3 regions of the Staphylococcus sp. SA22 genome follow, and region 3 is predicted to be linked to each of the others. Evidence: predicted binding sites of a transcription regulator. Region 3 holds the regulator's gene; each other region holds the start of a gene.
What was found. Region 3 encodes CtsR, which represses protease genes until heat stress. Its sites were predicted from a motif close to ATGGTCAATAAAGGTCAAACA; they were not measured.
Positions count from the first base shown of each region.

Region 1: the regulator CtsR is predicted to act here: its motif matches at 2,054-2,074, upstream of clpP (ATP-dependent Clp endopeptidase proteolytic subunit ClpP).
Region 2: the regulator CtsR is predicted to act here: its motif matches at 2,516-2,536, upstream of clpB (ATP-dependent chaperone ClpB).

Region 1 is NZ_JBSZQY010000002.1:150,933-155,897, forward strand. It holds gene ACXQH5_RS02900 (malolactic enzyme) at 1-1,239, opposite strand, end outside; gene clpP (ATP-dependent Clp endopeptidase proteolytic subunit ClpP) at 1,421-2,008, opposite strand; gene whiA (DNA-binding protein WhiA) at 2,578-3,522, opposite strand; gene ACXQH5_RS02915 (YvcK family protein) at 3,633-4,628, opposite strand; gene rapZ (RNase adapter RapZ) at 4,625-4,965, opposite strand, start outside.
Region 2 is NZ_JBSZQY010000002.1:20,619-25,583, forward strand. It holds gene clpB (ATP-dependent chaperone ClpB) at 1-2,471, opposite strand, end outside; gene ACXQH5_RS02200 (acyltransferase family protein) at 2,674-4,488, opposite strand.
Region 3 is NZ_JBSZQY010000013.1:2,040-7,004, forward strand. It holds gene pdxR (MocR-like pyridoxine biosynthesis transcription factor PdxR) at 1-176, opposite strand, end outside; gene pdxS (pyridoxal 5'-phosphate synthase lyase subunit PdxS) at 280-1,167, shown strand; gene pdxT (pyridoxal 5'-phosphate synthase glutaminase subunit PdxT) at 1,171-1,731, shown strand; gene ACXQH5_RS10705 (NupC/NupG family nucleoside CNT transporter) at 1,939-3,153, opposite strand; gene ACXQH5_RS10710 (CtsR family transcriptional regulator) at 3,311-3,772, shown strand; gene ACXQH5_RS10715 (UvrB/UvrC motif-containing protein) at 3,791-4,357, shown strand; gene ACXQH5_RS10720 (protein arginine kinase) at 4,347-4,965, shown strand, end outside.

The DNA.
Region 1 (4,965 bases), on a different contig from region 3:
TTGTGCAGTTGCTTCTGCTAATTTTGTAGGATTAGACAATGGGAAAATCATTGGACGTTCTGTATGTTTTAACATCTCTTTTACTGCATCTTCTGTAAATGCACCTGTTTGAGTTGATGTACCGATTAAAACAGTAGGCTTAATATTTTCAATTACTTCTTTTAAATTTTTCCAGTTTACTGTATTTGAAAATTCATTCCTATTTTTAGCAAATACTTGTTGCGCTTCAGTTAAATCATCCATATCATCAAACAATAATCCTTGTTTATCCATAATATAGAAATGCTGATTTGCTTTTTCTTCTGAAACACCCTGTTTAATTAGTTCATCTTTTAAAATATTGGTAATACCCATACCAGCTGTACCACCACCATAAACTAAAAACGTCTGATTCGTATAATCTACTTTAGAAATATTTAATGCACCTAGTACACCAGCTAATGTAACTATACCTGTACCTTGAATATCATCATTAAAAGTTGGTAACGTATCTTCATATTTATCTAAAATATTTTTGGCATGCCCTCTACCAAAATCTTCCCAATGTAATAGTGCATTAGGATATTCTTTACGCACTGCACTCACAAATTTATCTACAAATGCGTAATATGTCTCATCATCGACACGTTTATGACGATTTCCTAAATAAAGGTCATCCTTTAGTAATTGTTCATTATTAGTACCTACATCTAAAGATACAGGTAAGACTTGTGAAGGATTTATTCCAGCTGCTGCTGTATATACTATTAATTTTCCTATCGCAATATCTACACCATCAACGCCCCAATCGCCGATACCTAATATACCTTCCGCATCTGTCACTACGATTAATCGAATATCTCTGCCATTTGCAACGTTGCGCAATTCTTGTTCAATTTGATCTTGTCTATCAACAGATAAAAATACTGCATCTTGGGGTCTGCTGAAATTCTCATTATATTGTTCAATCGATTGTGCAATAACAGGGTCATAGATAATTGGCATAAATTCAACTAAATGCTCTGAAGTCAATTTGTAAAACAATGTACGATTACGATTAAAAATTGCCATTAAAAATAAACGTTTCTCAAAATCGGTTTGTTTCGCCTTGAATTGTTCATAACATTGTTCTGCTTGTTGTTCTAAAGTTCGAACATTCGCAGGTAATAAACCTTCAAGCCCTAACTGTTTTCTTTCTTCGTTAGTAAAAGCTGTACCTTTGTTTAAAAATGGATTGTTAAGTAATTCAATGCCTTTCATAAAATCATCCTTTATATTTTTTAGATTGTTGAACCGCAGACGCAACGTGTCTAATTAAATTCTCATAAACATTTTTACCCGTTATTTTTTGCTTTTAATCGAAATGTTTTTGACAATTTATTTATACCTTGGTTTACTCATACAAAAAGAGCAGACTGCTTAGTCTACTCTTTACTTTGAATTATTTTGTTTCAGGTACCATCACTTCATCAATTAAGCCATATTCTTTAGCTTCTTCTGCAGTTAAGAAGTTATCACGATCTGTGTCTTTTTGTATTTTTTCAATACTTTGACCAGTACGCTCTGATAAAATGCGGTTTAATTTTTCACGTGTTTTTAAAATGTGATTTGCAGCAATTTCGATTTCAGTTGCTTGTCCTTGAGCACCACCTAATGGTTGGTGAATCATTACTTCTGCATTTGGTAACGCAAAACGTTTACCTTTAGCACCAGCTGCTAATAAGAATGATCCCATTGATGCAGCCATACCGATACAAATTGTTTGAACATCAGGTTTAATGTGTTGAATTGTATCATAAATCGCAAAACCAGCTGTTACACTTCCTCCTGGTGAATTAATGTATAAATAAATATCTTTCTCTGAGTCTTGTGCTTGTAAGAATAATAACTGTGATACGATTGAATTTGCTACGTTGTCATCAATTTGTGAACCTAACATAATAATACGGTCTTTTAATAAACGTGAGTATATATCGTATGCACGTTCACCGCGATTTGTTGTTTCAATAACTGTAGGAATTAAATTCATCTATATTTCCTCCTTGTAATAACTGTTACTCATTATTTTACATATTAAGTCAAATTTGGTCAAACACTTTGACTTTAAATAGTTACATTGATTGACGCTTGTCTCTTTCCTTTGTAAACTGATAATATCTATTTTAGATTGTACTTATTTTACTTCTGATAGTACAGTGATTTGATTAACATATTTACTCCTTGTGGTGTAATGGATAACACGTAAGATTCCGGTTCTTAAGATAGGGGTTCGATTCCCTTCAAGGAGGCATTTAAATAAAATACAATACTTTTCAATACAGAGAATCCCGCAATGTCGGGATTCTTTTTATGCTGATTTTTTTGTCTATAATCAGGGACTTTCAGGGACTCAATTAATTATCACATTCGTATTTTCTTACGACCAAATTGATATATATGATGCTACTTAATGAGAAAATTAGGTAACGCTTGGTTATTGAATTTCCTTCATTAAACTTTCCAGATCAATTTAATAGTTAGTCGACTATTATTCATTAAACACTTTTTAATCATAAAAAAGGTATTTTTGATAATTCGCTACCAAAAACACCTTCTTACTTATAATTCTATTTGTTCACCATTTCTAATCTTATCGGCTAAATCATTAAGTTTTCTTAATCGATGATTTACACCTGATTTTGAAATTGGACCAGTTGACACCATTTCTCCAAGCTCTTTCAACGAAATTTCTTGATGTTCTACTCGAATTCTAGCAATCTCCCTCAACCTGTCTGGTAAATTTTCAATACCAATTTCTTTATCAATCAATTTAATGCTCTCAACTTGTTTCATCGCAGCACTAACTGTTTTATTTAGATTTGCCGTTTCACAATTAACGAGTCGGTTAACAGAATTACGCATATCTCTTACAATACGTACGTCTTCAAATTTTAATAACGCTTGATAGCCACCTATCAAACTAAGAAAATCCGAAATCTTTTCCGCTTCTTTTAAATACGTAATACTTCCTTTTTTTCGCTCTAAATGTTTGGCATTCAACTCATAACTATTCATTAGTTTTGTTAAGCCTTCTGCATGACTCTCATTTTGAGAAAAAATTTCCAAATGGTACGAAGATGTTTCAGGGTTATTCACTGAGCCACCTGCCAGAAAAGCTCCTCTCAAGTAACTGCGTCTCATTTCGTCATCTTGAATCATTGAATGATCAATTTCATGCGTAAAAATGCCGTCTTTTAAAATTCCTAATTCATCAAGAATTTCTTTCGCTTTCATCTTTGTACGACAAATATAAATATTATTTTTTTTAAGTTTCATTTTTTTACGGACTAATATTTCAACTTCCACATTAAAGACACGTTTAATCAACGAATAAATACGTCTTGCCGTTGTTGCATTTTCCGTTTGAACATTTATAACAAATTGTTGATTTGAAAGACTAAGTGCACCATTCATTCGAATCAGTGCACTGAGCTCTGCTTTTGCATTCATTTCATCGACGTCTATTCTAGTTAATTCATTTTTCATTTCTGATGCAAAGCTCATCGTACAGTCATTCCTTTCTTATTTAAAACATGATTCACCTTAGAACCACTGTCTATTTTCATTTTTTTACACAGCTCTATTATCATATCATAATATGATTACGTTCTATATTATTTACGTTTATCACTTGGTACGAAAGGAATAGTACTAATTAATTCTAAAGCTATGTCATAAATCATTGTCGATAACACTTTAGTATTATGTCTTACTAAATGATTTTCAGAAATTTCAACTAAATTAGAAGATGTTTTTACATTTATGCTTTCTTTTTCAAGTTCAGCCTTATTAACTTCAACTGGTTTAGAATGTTTTTCTTCATATTTTTTCAAAACTTGAGGATTGAAAGTTTGAGTACTACAAATGACATAATCAATAAACGGTTGTCCAGCTTGTCTATGAATCGCGTCGATATGATCTTTCACGCTATAACCATCTGTTTCCCCAGGTTGCGTCATCACATTAGATACATATAGCTTAGGCGCATCAGAATGAATTAACGCATCTGAAATACCATTGACACATAAGTTAGAAATAACGCTCGTATATAATGACCCTGGTCCAAGAACGATTAAATCTGCTTCCCTTAAAGCATCAATTGCTTCTTCCATTGGTTGCACATCGTTAGGTTCTAAAAACACACGATCAATTTTTTTATGTTTTTTGGGAATATTTGTTTCTCCAAAAACAATTTCTCCATCTTCCATAACAGCATTTAATTGCACACTTGTATTTGTAGATGGAATGACTCTACCTTTAATATTTAAAATTTTACTTAATGCTTTAATGGCATGTCCGAAATCATTCGTAATATTAGTCATACCTGCGATTAATAAATTACCTAACGAGTGACCGCTAATTTGATTTTCTTCAAAACGATACTGAAAAAGTTGGCTTAAAACTGACTCAGAATCACTTAAAGCTGCAATCACATTTCTGATGTCTCCTGGTGCTGGTATATCCATTTCATCTCTGATTTTCCCTGTACTCCCACCATTATCAGCAACTGTTACAATCGCTGTAATATCAATTGGGAATTCTCTTAATCCCCTAGCCATGACTGATAAGCCAGTGCCACCACCGATAAGTACAACTTTTATTTGTCTCATTTTTTCTCGCCACTTTCAATATGTGCGTCCCTATGATGCACATAAACATTATATTCAAATACTTCATTTAGATAATTACCTAGTCGTTCTGCTAATGCTACAGATCTATGTTGTCCACCCGTACAACCGATGGCAATTACTAATTGAGATTTCCCTTCTTTTTTATACCCGGGTATCATAAAATCTAACAAATCAGTTAATTTTTCAAAGAAAATCTCTGTCTCTTTCCATTTCATAACATAATTATAAACGTCTTTGTCTAATCCTGTTAAAGGTCTTAAATCTACCACATAATATGGATTTGGTAAAAATCGTACATCAAATACTAAATCTGCAT
Region 2 (4,965 bases), on a different contig from region 3:
TTTAATGGTCTTGCACCGTATTGAGGTTCATAAGCCTCTTGACCTAGCCAAGCTTTAGCATCATCAGAAACTTCAATTGAGATTCGTTGTTCTAGTAATCTTATATTTAATTGCGTTAATATTTTGTCTACAATCATACTCATGTCATCAATAGATAAAGGTTTAAATAATACGATGTCATCCATACGATTCAAAATTTCTGGTTTGAAATATGCATTTAAACTTGTCATAACAGCTTTTTCTGTTGGTTCTGTAATTTCACCAGTCTCTTTTACGTTTTCTAATAAAACTTGAGATCCAATATTACTTGTCATAATAATAATAGTATTTTTAAAATCAACGCTACGTCCTTTAGAATCAGTTAAACGGCCTTCATCTAAAATTTGCAATAATACATTAAAGACGTCAGTATGCGCTTTTTCAACCTCATCTAATAAAATAACTGAGTATGGATTACGACGAACCGCTTCAGTTAATTGACCCCCTTCATCATGTCCAATATATCCTGGAGGTGCCCCTATCAATCTTGATACTGCATGTTTTTCCATATATTCACTCATATCAATACGAATCATATGTTTTTCAGAATCAAATAATGATGCAGCTAATGATTTAGCTAATTCAGTTTTACCTACCCCAGTTGGACCTAGGAATAAGAAACTACCAATAGGTCTGTTTGGATCTTTAATACCTGCTCTTGCTCTAACTACTGCATCTGAAACCAGGTCAACCGCTTTATCTTGGCCTACAACACGTTTATGCAAGATATCACTTAAGTGAAGTAATTTTTCACGTTCTGTTTCAACTAATTTTGAAACTGGTATGCCTGTCCATTGGCTGACAATATCGCCAATTTCTTCGTCTGTTACAACTTCACGAATCATTCGATCTGTATCTTCACCTTGCTCATCTTGGAAATTATCCTCTAATTCTCTAAGTTCTTTTTCCAATTGAGGAATTGTTCCATATTGTAGTTCAGCTGCTTTTTCTAAATTGTTATTTGTTTGTGCATCTTCCAACGCTTGTCTACTTTCATCTAGTTGCGCACGTTTTCCTTGTAAATTTGCTATTTTTTCTTTTTCTGATTCTACACGAGATTGAAGTGCTGCTTGTTTCTCTTTTTCATTGGCAAGCTCTTCTTGTAGTTCTTGTAATCTCTGTTTGCTCGCATTGTCAGATTCATTTTTAAGTGCGCTTTCTTCAATTTCTAATTGCATAACACGTCTATTAACTTGATCCAATTCAGTTGGATTTGATCCCATTTCCGTACGAATTGTTGCACATGCTTGGTCAACTAAATCAATCGCTTTATCTGGTAAAAAACGATCAGTGATGTAACGATCAGACAATTCAGCGGCAGCAACTAAGGCTCTATCTTGAATACGCACACCATGATACACTTCATATCGTTCTTTTAAACCACGTAAAATTGAAATTGTATCTTCAACATCAGGCTCACTAACTGCTACTTTTTGGAAACGACGCTCTAATGCCGAATCTTTTTCAATATATTCTCGATATTCATTTAAAGTTGTTGCACCAATACAATGTAACTCTCCTCGTGCTAACATTGGTTTTAGCATGTTGCCTGCATCCATGGCACCATCTGTTTTACCAGCACCTACAAGCATATGGATTTCATCAATAAATAATATAATTCTACCATCAGACTCTTTAACTTCTTTTAGGACTGCTTTTAATCTCTCTTCAAATTCACCACGATATTTAGCGCCCGCTACTAATGCGCTTAAATCTAACTCAAAAACAGTTTTATCTAATAATGATTCTGGCACATCTTTCTTAACTATACGCTGCGCTAATCCTTCAACAATTGCAGTTTTACCAACACCAGGTTCACCAATGAGCACAGGGTTGTTTTTAGTTTTACGACTTAAAATACGAATCGTATTTCGAATTTCTTCATCTCTTCCTATAACAGGATCCATTTTACCTTGTCTAACTTCTTCTACTAAGTCGCGGCCATATTTAGCTAATGCTTCGTAATTAACTTCTGGATTTTGTGATGTCACGTGATTTCCCCCTCTTACTTTTTTAATAATTTCTTTGATAACTTCTACTTTATTATTTATATAATGTTTTGTTGTTTGATCAATGTCCATTGCCGAACGTAAAATATGCTCCATTGAAATATATTCATCTTCATATTCTTTCATGTATGATTCAGCCTTAGTTATCAATTGGTTTGCTTGTTGGCTAATATATTGACCATATTGTATATTGTCACCTTCTACAGATGCATAGGTGTTTAGTTTGTCTTCATAAGCTTTGTTTAATTGATCTACCTCAATATTTGCTCGTTCTAAAATACTTTTATATAAGCTTTCACTTTCATTTAAGGCAGCGCTTAAAATTGCCTCAATTTCTATATTTTGTAATTTATGTTGCTGACTCAGTTCAACTGCTTGTTGCAAAGCACTTTGAACTGCATATGTCATTTTATTTATATCCATTAATTTCACCTCTAATTTGTAGAGTTGGTCAAGTTGCAATTTTGACTTTGACTTTCTTTGACCTTAGTTATATTATAGTCCCAATATAATCATTTATCAACTCTTTTACACTTAAATTTCCTAATATTTGTAAATAAATTTTTGAATTAAAAAAATCTAGCTAATGTTACGTTACACATTAACTAGACTTATTAAACATATGTTATTTCTTTTTAAGTGCTTTTAATATTTCATCTTTTAAAGCTAGGACTCCTTTGTACTCTAAATGTACACCGTCTGGTGCAAAATATTCACTATGTCCTTGTGATCGCTTATACCAATCAATTAATGTGACATTGGACTTTCGTTTCGCCGCGTCAGCTAATAATCGATTTACATTTGCCTCATAAATTCTTGGAACACGTGTATTAACTAAATAAATCTTGGCTTTTCCAAATTGATTAAGTAAATCGTCGAGCTGTTTGACAGTAAAGTCGCCATTTGTACCTAATTCTAATACGACTTGATCAGATGATTTTTTATATTGTGAATAATTCGCTTTAACTAAAGGTAAGGTTTGATACAATTGACGCCCTACTTTTCCATCAATTCTAGACTTAGGAACTGATGACTTAAATGACTCACCGATATCAACCATTACTGAATCACCGATTAAAAGAGGTTTAATATTATTATATACGTCGGAAGATTCCTTTTTCTTCTCACTTACTAAGCCATCAATGTGAATGTTATCAATTGGTGCTATCCGCATTAAATAATTATCTTCAATAGTGGTATCAAAGCTATTCGCTTTTTCTCCTATAATGTCTTTACCATATTTATTGAATGCACCTACTAAAATCAACATAAATGGAATTAACAAGGTTACTACAATTGCCATTCTTATAAATTGTGGTATATAAGAAGGTCGCCAATTTAAAGCTTTAATACCTTCTTTTCTAAATGGAGTTTCTATAAAGCGATATGATAGCTCTGCAAATATAATTGTAAAACTTATATCTATAAAGTACACATATACAGGTATCTGTCCGTCTACATAGTAACTATGTACGAAACTAATTACTGCAAAATGCCATAAATATAAACTGTAAGACCTTTTCCCGATAAATACTAACACTGGATTTGAAAATATCTTCGCTATCCATGTAGATGGATGAACGACACTGGCAATAATGAATAACGTTAATATGGATATTAAATAAAAACCACCATCATATATCCAATTCGTCTCATCATTAATAATGAAAAATAATAATATAAGTACTATAAATGATAAACTACCTATGCTATCAATAATATATTTTACAACTTTAGGTGGATCATTTTTCAATTTAAACGGTGGCCATAAAAAAGCTAAAATAACACCCAGTAACAATGTCTGTAATCTTGTATCTGTTCCAAAATACACTCGTGAATGATCCCCATTAATACTGTAGATAAACATCATTAACCCTAAAGAAATTATAGATACTCCCCAAAAAATAAATCCTATTTTGTATCGCTTTTTAATTGTTAACAATAATGTAACCAAAATAACTGGGAAAAATATGTAATACTGTTCTTCAATTGCTAAAGACCATAAATGCTTTAATGGCATAAATGAAAATTGCTCAAAATAATTAACATCTTTTGCTATATACCACCAGTTTGATACATAAAATATCGCAGCAATAATATCATGTTTAACCCTAATGATATTTTCTGATTTTAATAATAAGGTTGCTGTCCCTACAACCATTAATAAAACTATGACTGCTGGTAATAAACGTTTTAAACGACGTATCCAAAAGCTTTTCAATTTAATGATACCCGTGTCATCATACTCTTTGAGTAATAAGCTTGTAATTAAATAACCAGAGATCACAAAAAATGTATCTACACCTAAAAAGCCACCTGTCAACCATTGCTTATTTAAGTGGTAAATAATAATTCCTAGAACAGCGATTGCCCTCAAACCATCGAGCCCTGGCATATATATCATTTTCTTATATTTTGTAAAACCCTTTGTTTTGTTCATTTTTGCATTCTTCCCTTTTAAAACTGTTCTTCTTAGATGCTTAATTAAATTTAGTTATGCTGTTTAAAAGAATATTGAAATGCATATGTATATTATTGAATTACGACATCATCAAAATCATATTGACTAAAATACTGTTAAATTAAAAAATTACCAATGATGATTCTTATTTCGAAATCCAATTTGTAATGCAACTCGGCAACTTAAAAACTATGAAGTATTATGTATTGTAATATAACTGTAATATAAATTCAATTTATTATAGAAATTTTAAAGAAAATATTCAACTAGGAAATGAATTGTGCACTCTTAGAAGTGCGTGTCACTGTCTTAGTTCATATTTTTTGAAACAAGTTAAATATAAATTTTCAAAATAAAATCAGAACCTAGAACGTAAATAAGGCTCCCTTCAAAATTTTCATTTTTCAATGTCTACTTTGAAGGGAGCTTATTCACAATGAATTATACTCTACAATG
Region 3 (4,965 bases):
TATATGTATCCCTCGTCTAATAATAGTTGATAAGCATGCTCTACTGTTGTTTGGCTAATAGATAAATGTTTGCTTAATTGCCTCTTTGAATAAAACTTATCACCTTCTTGAAATTGACCTTCAATTATTTGTTTTTTTAATTTTTCATAAAGTTGATGGTATAAAGTGTTTTTCATTTTTAAAACTGACCTCTTAATTTTATATTATTTTGCACCTTTTTAAATATCAGTTTATACATTACAATGAATTTAATCAACTTGAAAAGGGGTTTTATATAAAATGAGTAAAATAATTGGATCAGACAGAGTCAAAAGAGGTATGGCTGAAATGCAAAAAGGCGGCGTTATCATGGATGTCGTTAATGCTGAGCAAGCAAGAATTGCGGAAGAAGCAGGTGCGGTAGCAGTCATGGCTTTAGAGCGTGTACCTTCTGATATTAGAGCAGCTGGTGGCGTTGCACGTATGGCAAACCCTAAAATTGTAGAAGAAGTAATGAATGCTGTTTCAATTCCTGTAATGGCTAAAGCACGTATTGGTCATATTACAGAAGCAAGAGTATTAGAAGCTATGGGTGTTGACTATATTGATGAATCAGAAGTATTAACACCAGCAGATGAGGAATATCACTTAAGAAAAGATCAATTTACAGTGCCATTTGTATGTGGTTGTCGTAATTTAGGTGAAGCTGCACGAAGAATCGGTGAAGGTGCTGCTATGTTACGTACTAAAGGTGAACCAGGTACAGGTAATATTGTTGAAGCTGTAAGACATATGAGACAAGTTAATTCTGAAGTTAGTCGATTGACTGTAATGAATGATGATGAGATTATGACTTTTGCGAAAGATATCGGTGCGCCTTATGAAATTTTAAAACAAATTAAAGACAATGGTCGTTTACCGGTAGTTAACTTTGCAGCTGGTGGCGTTGCGACTCCTCAAGATGCTGCTTTAATGATGGAATTAGGTGCCGACGGTGTATTCGTTGGATCAGGTATTTTTAAATCAGAAGATCCAGAAAAATTTGCTAAAGCAATTGTTCAAGCAACAACACATTACCAAGACTATGAACTAATTGGAAGATTAGCAAGTGAACTTGGCACTGCTATGAAAGGTTTAGATATCAATCAATTATCATTAGAAGAACGTATGCAAGAGCGTGGTTGGTAAGATATGAAAATAGGTGTATTAGCATTACAAGGTGCAGTACGTGAACATATTAGACATATTGAATTAAGTGGTCATGAAGGTATTGCAGTTAAAAAAGTTGAACAATTAGAAGAAATCGAGGGCTTAATATTACCTGGTGGCGAGTCTACAACGTTACGTCGATTAATGAATTTATATGGATTTAAAGAGGCTTTACAAAATTCAACTTTACCTATGTTTGGTACATGCGCAGGATTAATAGTTCTAGCGCAAGATATAGTTGGTGAAGAAGGATACCTTAACAAGTTGAATATTACTGTACAACGAAACTCATTCGGTAGACAAGTTGACAGCTTTGAAACAGAATTAGATATTAAAGGTATCGCTACAGATATTGAAGGTGTCTTTATAAGAGCGCCACATATTGAAAAAGTAGGTCAAGGCGTAGATATCCTATGTAAGGTTAATGAGAAAATTGTAGCTGTCCAGCAAGGTAAATATTTAGGCGTATCATTCCATCCTGAATTAACAGATGACTATAGAGTAACTGATTACTTTATTAATCATATTGTAAAAAAAGCATAGCTTAATGTATGCTAAATCAACGAATTATTGATATTTATAGATTTGTTGAGAAGAAAATAACTCCTTCAAACTTAGCTTTGGAGGAGTTATTTTTTATGTCAAAATTAAAAATGATAGAAAATAAAGATATACATAAGAAAAAACCCCTTCAAAGAGACTGAGAATAGTCAAAATTTTGAAGGGGTTAATTCGATGTTGATGTATTTGTTAAATAAAGAATCCAGCGATTGCAGCTGAAATGAAAGATACTAGTGTTGCACCGAATAATAATTTCAAACCAAAGCGGGCAACTGTATCTCCTTTTTTGTCATTAAGTGATTTAATCGCACCTGAAATAATACCAATAGAGCTAAAGTTAGCAAATGATACTAAGAATACAGATGTAACACCTTTTGCGTGTTCAGATAAATCACTAAGTTTACCAAGTGCTTGCATTGCTACAAATTCGTTAGATAATAGTTTTGTCGCCATAACTGAACCGGCTTGAACTGCATCTTGCCAAGGCACACCGACTAAGAATGCAAATGGTGCAAAGACAAAACCAATTAATGTTTGGAAATCCCAAGAAATAGCGCCACCTGAAACTGTACTAAAGATATTGCTTACAATTCCATTTAATAGAGCGATAATGGCAATGTATCCGATTAACATTGCGCCTACAATGACAGCTACTTTAAATCCATCTAAAATATATTCTCCTAGCATTTCGAAGAATGATTGTTGTCTTTCTTCAGTTTCTTCAACTAATAATTTGTCATCTTCTTCATTAACTTTATAAGGGTTAATAATTGAAGCGATGATGAAACCACCAAATAAGTTTAAGACAACAGCCGTTACAACATATTTAGGTTCAATTAAGGTAAAGTATGCACCGATAATTGAAGCAGAAACAGTCGACATTGCTGAAGCTGTTAATGTGTATAAACGTTGCTTAGGTATGTATGGTAATTGTTTTTTAATTGAAATAAATACTTCAGATTGTCCCAAAATTGCTGCAGCAACTGCATTGTATGATTCTAAACGTCCCATACCATTAATTTTAGAAATTAAGAATCCTAAAACATTAATGATTAAAGGTAAAATCTTTGTGTATTGAAGGATACCGATAATCGCTGAAATAAATACGATAGGTAATAATACACTGAAGAAGAATGGTGGTTGCTTAGGATCGATATATTGAATACCACCGAATACAAAGTTAACACCATCTGCAGCTTTTAATAATAAGTAGTTAAAACCGTTTGAAATACCACCAATAACCTTGATTCCCATTGTAGTTTTAAGCAAGATAAATGCAAAGATAAGCTGAATTGCAAGTAAAATTCCTACATATTTCCAGCGAATATTTTTCCTGTCTGAGCTAAATAGAAACGCAAGTGCCAAAAAGAAGATAATTCCGATAATCCCAATTAGAATATGCATATATTTCTCATTCCTTTAGTTTTTTCTACAATCTATCATACAATAAAATGGAAGGGCTAACATCATAAATTTTTGAAAATATAAAAACAAATTAATTGAAAAAGGTCAAAATAGGTCATATAATATAGTCAAAGAAGGTCAAAAAGGGGTGATATACATGCACAATATGTCTGACATCATAGAACAATACATCAAACGTTTATTTGAAGAGTCGAATGAGGATGTCGTCGAAATTCAGAGAGCGAATATCGCACAGCGTTTTGATTGCGTACCATCACAATTAAACTATGTAATCAAAACACGATTCACTAATGAACATGGTTATGAAATCGAAAGTAAACGTGGTGGTGGTGGTTACATCCGAATCACTAAAATTGAAAATAAAGATGCAACAGGTTATATTAATCATTTGCTTCAGTTGATTGGACCTTCTATTTCTCAACAACAAGCTTATTATATTATTGATGGGCTTTTAGATAAAATGTTAATAAATGAACGTGAAGCTAAAATGATTCAAGCAGTTATTGATAGAGAAACGCTATCAATGGATATGGTTTCTAGAGATATTATTAGAGCAAATATTTTAAAACGTTTGTTACCTGTTATAAATTATTACTAAATGAAATGAGGTGTTGAAGTGCTTTGTGAAAATTGTCAACTTAATGAAGCGGAATTAAAAGTTAAAGTTACAAGTAAAAATAAAACAGAAGAAAAAATGGTGTGTCAAACTTGTGCTGAGGGGCACCATCCGTGGAATCAAGCTAATGAACAACCTGAATATCAAGAACATCAAGATAATTTCGAAGAAGCATTTGTTGTTAAGCAAATTTTACAACATTTAGCTACGAAACATGGCATTAATTTTCAAGAAGTAGCGTTTAAAGAAGAAAAACGTTGCCCATCATGTCATATGACTTTGAAAGATATTGCACATGTTGGTAAATTTGGGTGTGCTAATTGTTATGCAACATTTAAAGATGACATCATTGATATCGTCCGCAGAGTTCAAGGTGGACAATTTGAGCACGTTGGAAAGACACCACATTCTTCACATAAAAAGATAGCTTTAAAGCGAAAAATTGAAGAAAAGAATGAATATTTAAAAAAACTTATTGAAATCCAAGATTTTGAGGAAGCAGCCATTGTTAGAGATGAAATTAAAGCACTAAAAGCTGAGAGTGAGGTGCAACATGATGACGCATAATATTCATGATAATATCAGCCAATGGATGAAAAGTAATGAAGAAACACCAATTGTTATGTCTTCTAGAATTCGGTTAGCGCGTAATTTAGAAAATCATGTGCATCCACTAATGTATGCTACTGAAAATGATGGATTTAGAGTTATAAATGAGGTACAAGATGCCTTGCCAAATTTTGAATTAATGCGTCTTGATCAAATGGATCAACAAAGTAAAATGAAAATGGTTGCAAAGCATTTGATTAGTCCTGAACTAATAAAACAACCAGCAGCCGCAGTATTAGTGAATGATGATGAATCTTTAAGTGTCATGATAAATGAAGAGGATCATATTCGTATTCAAGCTATGGGAACTGACACGACATTACAGGCTTTATATAATCAAGCTTCATCAATTGATGATGAATTAGATCGAAGCCTTGATATAAGTTATGATGAACAACTTGGTTATTTAACTACATGTCCTACCAATATAGGTACTGGTATGAGAGCAAGCGTGATGCTACATTTACCAGGTCTATCTATTATGAAAAGAATGACACGGATTGCTCAAACCATTAATCGTTTTGGATATACAATCAGAGGTATTTACGGTGAAGGTTCGCAAGTTT